DNA from 4 places in the Paenibacillus sp. NPDC057886 genome. Region 1 is predicted to be linked to each of the others. Evidence: riboswitches for the same ligand, from Rfam matches in the RefSeq annotation. Region 1 holds a riboswitch; each other region holds the start of a gene.
The links. A riboswitch is a leader RNA that binds a small molecule or an ion and turns the genes downstream of it on or off. The one in region 1 is predicted to bind thiamine pyrophosphate.
Positions count from the first base shown of each region.

Region 2: linked by a shared signal. The riboswitch ahead of ACFVQB_RS32280 (ABC transporter ATP-binding protein) and the one ahead of ACFVQB_RS04960 (thiaminase II/PqqC family protein) in region 1 are both predicted to bind thiamine pyrophosphate.
Region 3: linked by a shared signal. The riboswitch ahead of thiC (phosphomethylpyrimidine synthase ThiC) and the one ahead of ACFVQB_RS04960 (thiaminase II/PqqC family protein) in region 1 are both predicted to bind thiamine pyrophosphate.
Region 4: linked by a shared signal. The riboswitch ahead of ACFVQB_RS33025 (thiamine phosphate synthase) and the one ahead of ACFVQB_RS04960 (thiaminase II/PqqC family protein) in region 1 are both predicted to bind thiamine pyrophosphate.

Region 1 covers NZ_JBHVMZ010000001.1:1,109,896-1,114,087, forward strand. The annotation lists gene ACFVQB_RS04945 (AraC family transcriptional regulator) at 1-709, opposite strand, end outside; gene ACFVQB_RS04950 (NAD(P)/FAD-dependent oxidoreductase) at 951-2,081, shown strand; gene ACFVQB_RS04955 (hypothetical protein) at 2,090-2,380, shown strand; TPP riboswitch at 2,427-2,525, shown strand; partial or broken gene ACFVQB_RS04960 (thiaminase II/PqqC family protein) at 2,712-2,927, shown strand; gene ACFVQB_RS04965 (thiaminase II/PqqC family protein) at 2,913-3,122, shown strand; gene ACFVQB_RS04970 (GNAT family N-acetyltransferase) at 3,166-3,699, shown strand; gene ACFVQB_RS04975 (TetR/AcrR family transcriptional regulator) at 3,749-4,192, shown strand, end outside.
Region 2 covers NZ_JBHVMZ010000015.1:7,121-11,312, forward strand. The annotation lists gene ACFVQB_RS32270 (ABC transporter substrate-binding protein) at 1-450, opposite strand, end outside; gene ACFVQB_RS32275 (ABC transporter permease) at 498-1,310, opposite strand; gene ACFVQB_RS32280 (ABC transporter ATP-binding protein) at 1,297-2,064, opposite strand; TPP riboswitch at 2,240-2,342, opposite strand; gene hisC (histidinol-phosphate transaminase) at 2,448-3,569, opposite strand; gene ACFVQB_RS32290 (ATP-binding cassette domain-containing protein) at 3,594-4,192, opposite strand, start outside.
Region 3 covers NZ_JBHVMZ010000007.1:62,970-67,161, reverse strand. The annotation lists gene ACFVQB_RS23255 (alpha/beta hydrolase) at 1-290, opposite strand, end outside; gene ACFVQB_RS23250 (IclR family transcriptional regulator) at 649-1,392, shown strand; TPP riboswitch at 1,512-1,625, shown strand; gene thiC (phosphomethylpyrimidine synthase ThiC) at 2,002-3,786, shown strand.
Region 4 covers NZ_JBHVMZ010000017.1:1,068-5,259, reverse strand. The annotation lists gene thiS (sulfur carrier protein ThiS) at 1-195, opposite strand, end outside; gene thiO (glycine oxidase ThiO) at 192-1,421, opposite strand; gene ACFVQB_RS33025 (thiamine phosphate synthase) at 1,426-2,100, opposite strand; TPP riboswitch at 2,336-2,445, opposite strand; gene ACFVQB_RS33020 (ABC-F family ATP-binding cassette domain-containing protein) at 2,510-4,060, opposite strand.

The DNA of each region.
Region 1 (4,192 bases):
CGTGGGCCGTTATTCCAGCGTCGTGGACGAGCATTTCCTTGGCTTTCAACAACCGATATCGTGTCAGATAATCAAGCGGAGTCATTTGGAATTCCTTTTTGAATATCCGATTTAAATGTTGTTCGGTGACGTCCATTTGCTGAGCCAGCATGGAGAGCGAGATATCCTGATGATAATTTTGCTTGATAAAAGTAACAAGTCCGGCCAGCTTTAATCGTGCATCCGAGCGTTCATAAGCACCATAACGATCTCCATCAATCGTTAATCTGACCAGAAGCATGTATAGCAATGCCGATACGTGCCAGATCTGATCCTTGTGCCGGGACTGCAGCGCCAACGTTATTTCATGCAACAGGATATGAAGCATTCCATCCGGCTTGAAGGCGCGCAGCTCCCCGATCTGCAAGGTATGCAGAAACCGGGGCAATAAATAGCCATTAAAGGACAGACAATCGAACAACAATGAATCACTCAGATTGTCGTAACGGTATGTCACCTCCGGGAACATAATAAGAGTGGTTCCTTCCCGGATCGAAAACTCATGATTTTGGGCTGCGATTTTCCCTGTTCCTCCGATACACTGCACAATACTGTAATCCCGTGAATGGCCGTTCCAATTCATTAATTCATCTACGGTCAGCTGGTTTTGACCTGTAATCATAAGCGGCATATCGGTATCCAGCGAATTCCCCATACTAGGTTTCGGCATCGTTGTGTTATTCCTCATTTCGTGAAAGATCGTGGCGTAAATGGCGTGTATACAGCGTTAAAAGAAAATTGATTTGAATTATATTACATAAATAACATTAATTTATACGGTCTATTTAATTCGACAACCCTCTTATCGAAAACCTTTTAGGAATATGTTTTGCGATGTCGATGCCTTGCCATTATCAGACCAAACAGTATACGCTATAATGGATACAGTGATTTAGGAAAGGGATGCAGTCATGAAGAAAGTCATCGTCGTAGGATCAGGAATTCTTGGGGCTTCCACAGCGTATCAATTGGCAAAGCGGTGTGCGGAAGTTCTTATTATAGACCGGAAAGATTGGGGACAGGCTACGGATGCTGCTGCCGGGATCATCTGTCCCTGGTTATCTCAGCGCCGCAACCAGGATTGGTATCAGCTTGCCAAGGCAGGTGCACGTTTTTATCCCGGATTAATTGAAGAACTCAAAAGTGAAGGGGAAACGGAAACAGGATATGCTCAAGTGGGTGCGCTTAGTATTCATACGGATGTGGAGAAAATCAACAAGATGCAGGAGCGGGCACACCTTCGTAAAGAAGATGCACCGGAGATTGCGGATATTACCCGTCTGGATGCAAAAGAAACCCATGAGCGTTTTCCTCTTCTGGAGGAAAACGTTCAGTCAGTCTACATCAGCGGTGCTGCGCGTATCGATGGACGTGCACTGCGTGATGCCTTAATCCGATCGGCACAGCGAAATGGAGCGGTCCTGATGAATGGGGACGCGGCACTTCAATTTGAATCGGACCGGGTGACCGGAGTCGTTGTTGACGGTAAAATCATATCGGCTGACGAGGTTATTGTGTGTGCCGGCGCTTGGGCGAGTGAACTGTTCAAGCCTTTGGGCATTGATTTCAAGGTTCATTATCAGAAGGCGCAAATTATGCATTTGCAGGTTCACAATCGAGAAGACACTGGAAACTGGCCTGTAGTCATGCCTCCTTCGGATCAATATCTGTTAGCCTTTGATCAACAGAAGATTGTGATCGGGGCGACTCACGAAAATGATATTGAAGGCTATGATACAAGAGTAACCGCAGGAGGAATGCAGGAAATTTTGAATAAAGGGTTGGAACTGGCTCCCGGTTTAGCTGATAGCACGTTTGAGGAAGTAAGAGTAGGATTCCGTCCGTTTACACCGGGTTTTCTTCCGGTAATGGGTGCTGTTCCTGGTTGGGATGGTTTGATCACAGCTAACGGGCTTGGAGCGTCCGGATTAACGATGGGGCCTTTTATTGGAAGTCAACTGGCCAAGCTGGCTTTGGGTATGGATTTGGATATCGATATTCAGCCATATGACCTTGGAAAAGCAATGGATGATCAGAAATGAGGTGAACTATGACATATTCACAGCGCTTAACTCACGGCAACTCCTCAGACATCATCTATCTGGAGCACCAGATTGGCATCGCCGAGGAGGAATTGGCAAAAGCCGAGGAAGAGCGGAGGGTATATGAATCGGACTTAAATCAGTTAAGGATGTCTCCAGCGTATCATTCAACTTCAGCGACAAACGTCTCTAATGAGCAACAATTGGTGGATGAGTTAAACAAATTGCAAAGTATGATTAAGGATATCCGCATTCGACTTAAGAACTTGCAAGAAGATTTAGGGGAACTTGAAGATTAATAGGAATGGTTTGACATTTGGAAAAACACATGTTGTAATAAGCCTGAGCTATTTGCAGGGGGACTGTTCGCAGTTGAGAAGGTTAAAACCTGACCCTTTGAACCTGTTAGTTAATACTGACGTAGGGAGCAAATGACATGTACTCATGTTATTTTGCCCTTGCCGAAAATAGGACAAGGGCTTTTTGGTTTGCATTTTGGATGAGAGAACGCGATAGCTGGATTGAAGATGGGACATTATCATTTTAATAAAAGGAGACATGATCATGTCATTTTCAAGAACGTTAAAAGATAAGTCCAGAACCGTATGAGAAGATGGATACAACCATCCTTTTTTGCACGAAATGGGGAAAGGTACACTGGATCAGGAAGCGTTTAAGTTTTATCTTCTTCAGGACTATACATATCTGATTGAATATGCGAAGATTTTTGCCATGGGTGCGGTGAAGGCGATAGATGAAAAACTGATGACAAACTTTACGGTGATTCAACACGCTATTCTGTACGAAGAAATGGATTTGCATCGAAATTACATGAATGGATTTGGGATTACGCTGGATGAAAATTATGCAAGTGATGAATTCCGCGACTCATTCGAATGGTTCTATGATACACTGGATGCATTATGTGAACATAAAACCGAGCAGGAACTGGAAGCCGTTGAAGACATATTCAGAAGAAGTGTTGAATTTGAATATCTGTTCTGGGATATGGCTTATAAACGGCAACTCTCGTACTTCTGATGAATGCAATCTACTACAACCAGAGATAAGGATGAACATACAGATGGACAATCGTGGAGAACGTATCTATTTACGATTTTTGAACGTGGAGGACGCGCCGTCACTGCTGGATTTGCAGTTCCGTAACCGGGCTGTTTTCGAAGAAATATCGGCAAGTGAACGATCGGATACATTCTATACACTGGAGGGCCAGATCTCTCTTCTTGAAGGTTGGAACAAGGCCAGGGAAGAAGGGAAACGTTACTCTTTCGGGATCTTCATGAACAATACACATGAGCTCATTGGAGAGATTTCTCTATTTGAACTTGAACTGGATTCCACCACCAAATGGATTGTTGGTTATGTGCTCGATCAGGTGCAGAATGGCAAGGGATACATGAGCGAAGCCCTTCGGCTAGCACTGGATTTTGCCATGAATGAAGCGGGAATAAAACGAGTGGAGGCAGGTGCGCTGCCCGACAATGCCGGATCGATTCAAGTGCTTCGCAAGGCGGGTTTCCAGGAGACGGACCGCCAGAATATTAAAATCAAGGGAATTTGGAAGGAACATGTGATGTTTGCAGTCGATTTGCAGTAGATTATTAGATGTCTTGACGTGAACCACCCAAATCATCCAGGGGGAGCTTATGAATAAACGGAAACAAATGTTATTGGACTCAGCGCTTGTACTCTTTGAAAAATATGGGGTGACCAACACCTCCATTCAAATGATTCTAGACGAGTCAGGTGTGTCCAAAGGGACATTTTATAAATTCTTTGGTTCAAAGGATGATTGTATTCTAGCCATTCTGGAGCAGCGTGTACAGGAGGACATGAAGATTCGCAAAGATTTGGAGAGCCAAAGCTACGCTTCCGATTTTGACTTGCTGGTGGATCAGATTATGGTGCCGATGATTTTGCCGGAAAAAAAGCTGGTTGTGGAGTTATTCTGGACAGGCTTCTACTCTGGAGAATGCGATCTGAAAAATTTGACCCGCATGCAATTAAATTGGTTATCTGAACGGCTGGTCCAGGTATTTGGTGAAGAATTGAAACCCTTTTCTTATGAAGGTGCTATTTTTGGCTTTGGC
Region 2 (4,192 bases), on a different contig from region 1:
TTTACCGTTGGCTTCGGTCAACAGATGCACGAGCGGATGACGAACGACGGCTGCAATCGAACGTACAGGAATGTTCTCCCCACGCGCGAGCAAGATTTGCGGCTGGTAGCTTAGTGCCAGATCGATTTTCCCGGCGGCAACAAGCTTGAGTGAGTCATTGGTATCGGCAGGCATCTGAACATCGACATCCAGACCTTGATCCGCGAAGTAACCTTTTTCCTGAGCAACATAGATGAAGGAATGCACTGCATTCGGATACCAATCGAGCATGATGGATAGCTTGTCTCTGGATTCCGATGGCGTTTCGATCGCAGATGATTTTGTATCTTTTGCATTGGTAGTTGAATCTGTGGCAGGTGTGTTGGTACTCGTATTTCCGCATCCGCTTACGATCAGCAACAGAGACATGAGCAGAATGGGGAGCAGGGAATATATATCCTTTTTATTCATAACGTAAAGTTCCTCGTTTCCTTGTTATCTGTTTTGAAATCCGAAAATTATCCAGTTTTTCTTCTACCTGCATGACGTGGTGTACTGAATCTTCTTTCCATCCATGCAATGAGTACAAACAGGGCGATACCGAGCAGGGATAACAGCACAATGGCGGCGAACATTGCATCCGTGTTCATATTGCTCGACATTCTGCGGCTGAAGTAACCAAGACCCTTGCTTCCACCGAGCCATTCCCCGATCGTTGCACCGACCACACAATACACCACAGACATTTTCAGTCCCGAAAAGAAGGAGGGAAGGGCAAGTGGAATCTGGAGTTTGCGAAAAATATCCCACTTGCTGGCCCCCATCGTCAGCAGCAGTTCACGCTGCTCCGGATCACCCTGGCGCAGGCCATCGTAGGTGCTCACCACAATCGGGAAAAATGCGATCAGGAATACCACCGCGACTTTACTCCACAGCGTGTAGCCAAACCACAGGATGAAGACGGGGGACAGGGCAATCAGCGGGACCGTCTGACTGATCACGATGAAGGGATATAACGCTTTTTCAATCGACCGATTCATATGCATACCTGTTGCAAGTGCAATTCCGGCACCAATGGACAAGCCAAAACCAACGACAACCTCCATCAAGGTAGCGGGCAGATGTGTAGCCAGCAAGAGGCGGCGATGCTCATACAGCGAACTGGCAATCGCCGTCGGTGCTGGAATGATGAAGGAAGGCACCCATCCTATACGCACAATCCACTCCCAGATGACAAGCAGCAAGACCATGAGCAAAAGAAACAGAGCATAACGGGCAAGCCAACCTCTTACGCTATTCTTCATGCTGTCTCTCAAGTTAACGTCTCGCATGCAACTGTTCCTCCAGTAGTCGTCTCATCTGAACGAGAGCCGGTTCGTAGATCATGTCCGAATGTCTTGGACGTGCCAAAGGTACCGTCAGATCCTGCAGCTGTTGGCCTTGGCCCCCCGGAGTTAACAGGATAATCCGATCACTGAGCAGCAGGGCTTCTTCAATGTCATGTGTGATGAACAACACGGTTTTGCCCAGGCCTTCCCATAGCTCCAGCAGCCAGCGATGCATCTCCCGTTTGGTCAGGGCATCGAGTGCGCCGAATGGTTCATCCAGCAGCATGAGTTGGCCACCTGTCAGCAAAGTACGAAGCATCGCGACACGCTGGCGCATGCCACCTGACAACTCGTCCGGGTAAGCATGTGCGTGGCCGGATAAGCCAAATCTGTCGAGACCAGCCAGAATGTCTGCTCGAATCCTTACCTTATCCTGCCGACCTGCAGCAAGTTCAGCGGGAAGCATGCAATTCTCCATGACGGTTCGCCAGGGTAACAGGAGGTCCTTTTGCGGCATGTAGGCCACCTGCCCCAGTCGCTTTCCTTCTTGAACCCAAGGAATTTCAATGGTTCCGTGGGTTGGCTCAAGCAGGCCTGCCAGCAGCTTGAAGAGGGTGCTTTTACCGGAGCCGCTGGAACCGATGAGCGAGACGAATTCGCCTTTGGCTACACGCATCGACACATTGGAGAGCACGGGGGAATCCCTTTTTCCCGGGAAAGCGTAGCTCATGTTGTGAATGGTTATATCGTTATCCATCTCGTTCCGTTCCCCCTTGTTATTCAAACTTCAAATTTCAAACTGCGGATATTCAATTACACCTTCTGATCTGCCCGCAGAACGCGAAAAAGACCCACCCATTTCCGGAGAAATGAGTGGGTCTGTAAGTCAATTCACATTAAATTTCATCATCAACATGAAAAAATCCGCTTACTGAGAGGCCGCTCCACTTCCCTCCGCTGGTATGATCCAGATCAGGTTCAAAGGGTCCGAATCGTTCGATTCGTCTCAGCCGCAAGGCTCCCCTAGTGCAATGTTTAAGATATGCAGTTGTGTGTTCAGCATATATCACATGCAAGTGGAATGTAAAGAGGGTGGCCTAAAAGAAGTGTGAGTACTGTGAGTTGGGAAAGTAACCTATTCTAATCGTTTGAATGTAACAGCGAATCAAGCTCCCCGATCAGACGGGCAATCTGCTCTGGTGTACCAATCGTAATCCGAAGCCAGGTAGGCATACCGAATTCGGCACCGCCACGGACAGAGATGCCTCTGTTCAACAATTCTTTGGTAATCGGGCTACTATCCTGCAACAGATCAACCATGATGAAATTCGTTTCGGAAGGGATGTAGGGTAAGTTCCACTGGTCAAAAGATTGCATTAACGTTTCCCGTCCCTGATGATTGTAGTGCAGGCAATGAGAGACAAATTCATGATCATCCAGGCTGGCTGAAGCAGCGGCTTGAGATGTGGTTGTTAGACTGATGGGCAGCTTGACCCGGTTAATGCCTTCAATGATGCTTTCATTCCCGATGCCATATCCGATTCGCAGGCCGGCAAGTCCATATATTTTGGAGAAGGTCCGCAAAATAATCAGATTATTATACTGCTCCAGCAGCTTAACCGTATCAGGGTAATCTTCACTCTCCGCGAATTCATAATACGCTTCGTCCAGGACAACCACGACATGGGAGGGAACATGTTCGAGTAAACCAAGTAAGGCATCTGCCGTGAAAATGGTTCCCGTTGGATTATTCGGATTGCACAGCCAGATGATTCGGGTAGAAGCATTGATCCGCTGCCGGAATAGCTCCAGGTCCAGCGAATGGTTGACCAACGGCACTTCATGGATGACACCGCCTGCCAGCAGCGTAGCACCCTTGTACCAGTTAAAGGAGGGCACCGGAATGAGTGATTCCTCACCAGGATTAAGATAGGCTTGGGCGGTAAGGGTCAGGAGCTCGAATGATCCACTGCCAAATACCAGTTGGGATGTACGCACACCCAGTCGCTCCGCAAGTTTGTCACGCAGCAGTTGGCTGGAACCGTCGGGGTATTGTGCCAAAAGATCGGAGCCCAGCGATCTGACCGCTTCCGCAGCCAGGGGAGAAGAGCCAAACGGATTCTCATTCGCTGCAAGTCGATCCACAGTTTCCAGTCCCAACTCCCGCCGGATCTGTTCCATGGATTTGGCAGGAGTATAAGCCGGAATTTGATTTAACAGGTCTTTAACAGGAGGAGAGGGTACGGGTGAAAGGGATTGCATAATCATGCCTTCTTTCCAGTGGAATTAGATCGAGAATGATATCTGTTTCTGGGAAATCTGCTGTGGTGTCTCTTGTTGAGGAGTCAACAAGCGATTCAGAATCAGGTTTTCAAAATGAGCAAACCCGCTGTCCCGAACGCGTGGGCGCTCCAGCGTAATTCGGGTATCCATCGTTATATGACCATCCTCGATTAACAGTACCCTGTCTGCCAGCGCAACCGCCTCGCTGACATCATGAGTGACCAGAATGACGGTCAGATCTTCTTCTACCCACAAGCGTTCGATTAATTGCTGCATCTCAATTCGGGTTAATGCATCCAATGCACCCAGCGGTTCATCCAGCAGCAGTAAGCGCGGATGACTTGCGAGTGCCCGTGCCAAGGCGACACGTTGTTTTTGTCCGCCAGATAATACCCCCGGCCAGTCACCTTCACGCTCTCCAAGTCCTACATTGCGAAGCGACTGGCGTGCATCTTCCTTGTTCTTGTCGGGGATGCCCAGTCGTACATTGTCGAGAACGGATTTCCAAGGCAGCAGCCGGGCTTCCTGAAACAGAAACCGTGTCTCGGGTGCTGTACTACCAAGCTTTCTGTTGCCCAGCATAATGCTCCCGGAAGAGGGGG
Region 3 (4,192 bases), on a different contig from region 1:
TACCAACCCTGCATCGTTCGACTGCCGTCTGCTGCCGGGAACGTGATGTCTTGATACTTCATGTTCTTCGCCTGCATGGGATTGGAGAATACAGGCGCTACAGTTGGATTGGATAATACCCAAGCAATATAACCGTGTAGTGCAATGAAACAAAAGAGCAGAAAAAAAACAACGGAGAGCAACAACGCCACGACAATATGTTTGAACCGGATCAGCCTCGGTGATAACGAAGAAGGCAGATCTGACACTTTCGTTTGCAGCGGGGCTTCGCTCTGGGATGTCGGATACATGATTGCCCCTCCTTTAAAAATCAAATGAAGATAACAACGAATCGAACAGAGCGGATAAATAATTTTTCTGACTACTTATGAAGCAAAATCTTAATTTAATATATCTTTATCGTATGTTCCAATATAGTCAAAGTCAATTGATTGGAGGCATTTGTTACGCAATTGTTATATAGTTCTGAAGATATCTGGTTAACATTTCCTTAGGGTGCAAATAGCAGGGGATTTTAATTTATAAAAAGAAAATATTTACAAATATCCCTATTCCAAATGGCGCTTTTTGGTTTACAGATGAGACCGTTTCTCATATAATTTATGTAACCAAGTTTCATGTGATGAAACATGAGGAGGGCAACTTGCCATGGAAGACCGAAAGTTAACCGTCCGGGCTGTAGAACGGGCGCTGGATATATTATTGTGTTTTACAACCCGCAGTGATCTGGGGCTCACAGAAATTGCCAGCCAGATCGGCCTGCACAAAAGTACAGTCCATCGTCTGATGGCTACTTTGGAGGACAAGGGGTTCGTGATTCGGGATGCAGCCACCGAGAAGTATCGACTTGGCATACGCATCTGGGAACTGTCTGCCCATATGTCTCGCAGCGATGATCCTGCTATTCTGCTACTGCCTGCAATGGAGCGGCTCAGAGATCGACTGGGCGAAACCGTGAGCTTATATCTGCGTGATGGCAGTGAGCGGATTCGAATTCAAGCCGTACAGAGTGATCAGGCGATTCGTCGTGTAGCTCCGGTGGGCGTCAGACTTCCGTTATCCGTGGGAGCATCCAGCAAAGTGCTGATGGCTTTTGCTACCGAAGAGGACCGCGAAGATCTGATGAATGGGCCGGAGTGGCCGGTATTTATCGATCCCAAAGTATATTTGGCACAGATGAAAGACATTCTGGAATATGGCTACGCAACAAGTTATGAGGAACGTGAACCGGGAGCCGCGGCAGTATCTGTACCGATCATGGATCGGAAAGGCAACATTGCTGCTGCCCTGTCCGTATCCGGGCCTGTTAGTCGCCTCTCGCAGGAGACGTTGCATGAATACGCTCCTGTGCTGAAGGAAGCTGCTACACAGATGGGACTTATGTTATCCTGATTTTATGTTCTGGAATATAAAGGTTGTTTTTATGATTCGGTTGCGCTACTCTGTAATGGACGGCCCAACGGGGTCAGCATAATTGAATATGAATCTGCGGCTTAGATGCTGCAACTTGTTAACGTTACTGGGGGAGTCCGAATTGTCCGGACTGAGACGGAATCGCATGAGATTCCGGACCCTTTGCACCTGATCTGGATCATACCAGCGTAGGGAAGTAATCGGCGATACGACCACGAACACCATATGATGTGACCTATGGATGGACTCCGTTAAGGCGTCTGTATTAGGGGCGTTATTGGTGATGGACATAAGCCGGTTCCCTTGGGAACCGGCTTTTTTTATACAGTAAACAGGCGGAAGCTGGTGTCAGAGCTGCTTTTGGATAAAGAGCTGGGAGCCATTGGCGAGCATTGGGGTGGATATCTTTTGCCTCGACTGTCTGTATTACTTGAAGTGTATGTCCCTATTTTGTGTTGTATGGTCGCTCTTTCTTTTTCTATGCTGTGGATGATTTTGGACCCGTGCGCAAGCATTTCAATCCAGGCGATCACCAATGAGGAGGAGACAAGAGCGATGAGCACAGGAAAACAAACGGGACAAGAAGCGATGGGACAGGACAAGCAGGATCAGCAGTTGGCAAAGGAAAAAGGTACGGTGGGGCGGGTTCAGCCCTTCCCGGGCAGCCGCAAAGTGTACATTCATGGCTCACGACCGGACATTGCTGTACCGGAGCGTGAAATTGCCCTTCATGACACCAATACTCCCCAAGGGGTGGAGCATAACGAACCGCTGCGTGTCTACGATACGAGCGGGCCAATGACCGATCCCGAATTTCATGCCGATATCCGGGCAGGTCTGCCGGCGCTGCGTACCCGCTGGATTACGGAGCGTGAAGATGTTGAAGCCTACCAGGGACGAACGGTAAGACCGGAGGATAACGGACTGAAACCGGGAGGGAAGCGAACTGGAGCCGAGAAGTATCCAGGCTTGCGTGGTAAACCATTACGGGGACAGGCAGGGCGCAGCGTGACCCAAATGCATTATGCACGGCAGGGAATGATCACGCCGGAGATGGAGTTCGCCGCTATTCGTGAAGGGGTGGAGCCGGAGTTTGTACGGCAGGAGCTGGCGAGTGGCAGAGCCATCCTGCCGTCGAACATCAATCACCCGGAGAGTGAGCCGATGCTGATCGGGCGTCATTTTCATGTGAAGATCAATGCGAACATCGGAAACTCTGCGGTATCTTCTTCCATCGAGGAAGAGGTGGAGAAGATGACTTGGGCGGTACGTTGGGGTTCGGATACGGTGATGGATCTTTCCACAGGCAAGGACATTCATACAACCCGCGAATGGATCATCCGCAATTCACCTGTACCAATTGGAACAGTACCGCTCTATCAGGCGCTGGAGAAGGTCAATGGGGAAGCCGAAGCACTGACCTGGGACTTGTATCGTGACACGCTCATAGAGCAGGCAGAGCAGGGTGTGGACTACTTTACGATCCATGCAGGCGTGCTGCTGCGATATATTCCGATGACCGCCAAGCGCATGACGGGCATTGTGTCACGGGGCGGGTCCATCATGGCAGCATGGTGCCTTGCGCATCATCAGGAGAATTTTTTGTATACCCATTTTGAAGAAATCTGCGAGATTATGAAAAGGTATGATGTAGCCTTCTCTCTCGGAGATGGACTCCGCCCAGGCAGCATCTATGATGCCAATGATGAAGCCCAGATGGCGGAACTGGCTACGCTCGGCGAACTGACACAGATTGCATGGAAGCATGATGTGCAGGTGATGATTGAAGGTCCGGGACATGTGCCGATGCACAAGATTAAGGAGAATGTCGATCTCCAGATGGAGATTTGCAAAGAGGCGCCTTTCTATACGCTGGGACCGCTGACGACCGATATTGCACCAGGCTATGACCATATTACCTCAGCCATTGGAGCGGCGATGATCGGTTGGTTCGGAACGTCGATGCTCTGTTATGTTACGCCAAAAGAGCATCTGGGCCTGCCCAATAAGGAGGATGTGCGGGAAGGGGTTATCGCCTACAAGATCGCTGCTCATGCCGCTGATCTGGCGAAAGGTCACCCTCGTGCCCAGCGGCGGGACGATGCGCTGTCCAAAGCACGGTTCGAGTTCCGCTGGCGCGATCAGTTCAACCTGTCACTCGACCCGGAACGTGCGCTATCCTACCACGATGAGACGTTGCCGGCCGAAGGGGCTAAGGAAGCCCATTTCTGCTCCATGTGCGGGCCGAAATTTTGCAGCATGCGCATTACGCAGGATATTCGTGCCTTTGCCGCGGACAAAGGTTTGTCCGAAAATGAGGCTGTGGCAGCGGGCATGTTGGAAAAGGCTGAGGAATACCGGACCCGCCCTTAGGCGTCGTTACAGCGCAATCTGGGCGGCCTGACATAGTGAAAAGCCGTTCCTCTCCGTGATTGCGGAGACGAGCGGCTCTTACTTGGTATGTGGTACGTACACTTCATTTCGAAGGACAAGGATTACGACACAACATATTTTATCAGTTATAGGTTGATTGTCTCACAGGTGTTTAATAAAATGAATATAAGTAAAAACAAATAAGAGTAGCCAGGCCAATGGCTACTCCTGCACAGCATTTGCGGTAGGTATTCCTCCAAGTGCAGCATAATTCAGACGAAGTGACCCGTCAGGCCGTCAACCTGTGGCGGGTCACTTCTTTTTACGGTCGATGTATGTCAGGAGCGCAATAATTAACATTGCGAACACGATTACGTCGTTGAAAGAGAAGTTCATAGGATCACCT
Region 4 (4,192 bases), on a different contig from region 1:
TCCCACAAAATGTACAATTTCAATCCGATCTCCGTCTCTTAACGCCGTCGTTTCATGATATTCCCGCGTTAAAATTTGCCGATTCAATTCAACCACGACGGTTTTCACTTGCAAATTAAATGAATGGAGCAATTTGTCCACACGATTTAAGTTATCTTCAATTTGCATGGTTTGTCCGTTGACAATGATGTTCACTGCAACATCTCCTTTATGTTCAAACGTTCTGGACAAAGGTCCTGAATCTCCAGTTCTTCCGAGGTTTTGCCACCAATCAAGTCAGCCATGAGGCTAGCTGTAATCGCACTAAGCAATATGCCGTTACGATAATGTCCAAAAGCAGCGAATAAACCTGGAACACTTTCACAAGCCCCCACATACGGCAGTCCATCCGGAGTTGAAGGACGGACACCAGCCCACGCTCGGATAAAATGTGCTTCCTTCATGCCAGGTACCCAGTTTGTTGCAGCTGCAAGCAGCTTCTGAATGCCTTGCACCGAAACTTTCATATCTGTTCTTCCAGGAAGGCTTGTTGCACCGATCCATACTTCTCCATTAGCTTTGGGGACAATATATATATCCTCTGCATACACCGTTTTGTCAGGCCTGTACCCGGCATGGTGGGGTGAAAACTGCACGGCTGCAATCTCCCCCTTCACTGGTAAAACAGGGGATTTCAGACCAACATGTCTCATCAATTCTTCACCATGTAACCCTGTAGCAATAATGACATTTCTCGATGTCATCGTTCCTATTGAAGTCTCAATCCCTTGCACTCCATTCACATCCGTATGCAAACGGACATCCTGTACACCTTCCATCACCCTCGCACCCATGGCTTGAGCAGATCTGACATAAGCCTGCGTTAAATTGACAGGAAGAACCTCGCTCTCGGAAGGCCTGTAATATGCTCCATACGTATCCCTGTTTAACCATGAAGCTTCCTGTTGGACAGCGATACGATCCCACCAAATATGTTCTGTTGATAAGGTAGACGATCGATTGTTTTTGTAACTGCTGACCTCCCTGTATGAACGGAAAGGAGTAATAAAGCCATGCTGTTGCAGCCCCATTTCCACTCCGCTAAGCGAACTGATTCGTTCCTTCTGCTCATGAAGCAAAGCTCTGCTCTGCCGCGCAAGCTTTGCCATCACAGCATGAGTGAATTCCTCACTGTCAGCAGCAAGCATCCCGGCGGCTGCACAGGAAGTTCCTCCAGCGATCCGCGCACGCTCAACCAGAAGAACTTCATGACCACGCGTAGCGAGTTCACATGCGATGGCACAACCGATAACTCCTCCGCCTACAATAATGGTCTCTGCATAAAGCTTGCCTCGAATTTCCGCTCCAACTTTACTCCTGGATACTGTTCCTGAATGATATCCTGAACGATTCCTGCTTCGGCTTCTTGCTTCCTCTCTCATGGTCTCATCTCCTTGGTTCGGCGTACTTCTCTGAATCCGTGATTGCCTGTCGCAATGAAGCTACAGCCAGTTCCGGCTTATCGTTCGTCCAAATCGTTGAAATCACAGCCGCTCCTCTGGCACCAGCAGTTCGAATGGCAGCAACATTCTCAGGTCTAATCCCGCCAATCGCGATCACGGGAATCGAAACATTAGAGCATACCTCAGCTAACGCACTAAGCCCTCTGGGTTCGCAATTTGGTTTACTATTTGAAGCATAGACATGCCCATAAAAGAGATAATCCGCTCCCTGTTCTTCTGCAACTTTTGCCTCTTCCAAAGAATGAACCGATATCCCTACCCGAAGCCGATCGTTTCTCCTCAACACATCCTTATCGTAGTTCCGAATAACTGCTTGTCCCCAATGCACACCACCAAGCAACGCATGTTGATCCAGTTGATTTAAGCCATTCATAATGATTCGGTTAGATGGGACACCTCGTGTTTTAAGGCTTTGCGCCCAAAACATCTGTTGTTCAAGGGGCAGCTTTTTTTCCCGAATGTGGATATAATCGACCCATCGCCATACATCCTTGGCAATATTCAGAAAAGAGTTCATATCTCCTGTACCTGGTGAAACCACATGCAGTTCGAATGATCGTGTTGTTACATGTTCGTGGAAGATTTCCGTCCTGTTCACCCTCCTCTTGCATGATTTAAGCTGATATAAACAACAAAAAAAGCCACTCCCGTAGGGGAGTGGCCACGAATTTAAAATTCATGGATCAACTGAATGACTGTCGCATGCAATTACTCTATACATAACGCATATCAACTATAAAAAACCAACATAGCCGCAACGCTGTATACTTAGAAACCGCATGATTCATCTTGCAGGCAATATCGCAAAGTCATCGATAACGCCCTTTGTCATTAGCTGAAACGCGCCACTTCCCTACGCTGGTATGATCCAGATCAGGTACAAAGGGTCCGGAATCGCATTCTTCCATCTCAGCCGCATCGTGCGACCCCCCTAGTGTTCATATGAAGCTGTAGCCTATGTTACCATAGACACCTTTTTTTGTCACCGTACATTTCCATTTATTACGTTATTGTTTCTCGGACCAAGCTTCAACATCCCACTTTTTGGTAACCCAACCTTCATAAAATTCAGGTTCATGGGATACGAGCAGCACGGTACCCTTGAATTCTTGCAAGGCACGTTTCAACTCTGCTTTCGCCGTCACATCCAAATGGTTTGTAGGCTCATCGAACAAAATCCAGTTACTTTCACGCATCAGAAGCTTACACAAACGAACTTTGGCTTGTTCACCACCACTGAGTGCGTTAAGCGGACGGGTGATATGCTCATTTTTCAATCCACAACGTGCGAGATGCCCCCGGACTTCATTCTGTGTCAGATGAGAAAATTCGTTCCACACATCTTCGATCGGGGTAATGTTTCCTGCTCGTACTTCCTGTTCGAAATAGGCTGTTTCCAGATAGTCACCCAGGAAGGTCTTACCGCTGATTGGTGGAATTTTTCCCAAGATAGTCTTGAGCAGTGTGGATTTACCTACACCGTTACAGCCGACAATGGCAATTTTCTCACCACGCTCAATCGTCATCGTCATTTTAGGCAATAATGCGTACGAATATCCAATTTCAAAATCAATACCCTCAAAGACGGTTTTACTACTCGCCCGAGCATCCTTGAATTTGAAAGTTGGTTTGGCCGCTTCATCCGGACGATCGATCCGTTCAATCTTGCCGAGCTGCTTCTCACGGCTCTTGGCACGACCGGAAGTGGAAGCGCGGGCTTTGTTCCGCTGAATGAAATCTTCCTGCTTCTTGATATATTCCTGCTGTTTCTCATAAGCATCAATATGCTGCGCCTTATTCATGTCGGCCATTTCAAGGAATTTGTTATAGTTCGCTGCATAACGCGTCAACTTGGCGAATTCTAGATGATAAATAACGTTAACGACCTCATTCATAAACTCCGTATCATGCGAAATCAGAATAAACGCATACGGGTAATCCTTCAGGTAACGCGTCAGCCATTCAATGTGTTCCACATCAAGATAGTTCGTCGGCTCATCCAGCAGAAGAGCAGTTGGTTTCTCCAGTAAGAGCTTGGCAAGCAATACCTTCGTACGTTGACCACCACTAAGCGCGGCCACGTCACGATCCAGACCGATGGCGGACAAGCCCAGTCCATTTGCCATCTCTTCCACTTTCACATCAATCAGATAAAAGTCACCTTGCTCCAATTGCTCCTGAATGTCACCCATTTCTTCCAGCAACAATTCAAGCTTGTCCGGATCGGCGTTTGCCATCTGATCCGTGATGGACATCATTTCTTTTTCCAGCTCCAGCAAGGGCAGGAACGCATCCTTAAGCACATCACGAATCGTTTTTCCAGGTGTGAGCTTGGTATGCTGATCCAGATATCCATAACGAACTTTGGGGGTCCATTCGACCTTCCCTTCGTCCTTTAACAATTTTCCGGTAAGGATGTTCATCAGTGTGGACTTGCCCACACCATTAGCACCAACAAGGCCTACACGCTCTCCGGCAAGTAAACGAAAAGATACATTTTTAAATAACGTGCGGTCTCCAAAATTGTGACTCACGTTCTCTACTGACAATAAACTCATAAGATGAGGTTGCTCCTATCTATTGGACATTACTATCGTTCCGAAACCCTATTTTAGCACAGGTGTCGCCTTTTCTGAAAGTAATGTAAACATCTCATGCAACCTCGCTTTTATATTACAAACAAACTGCCA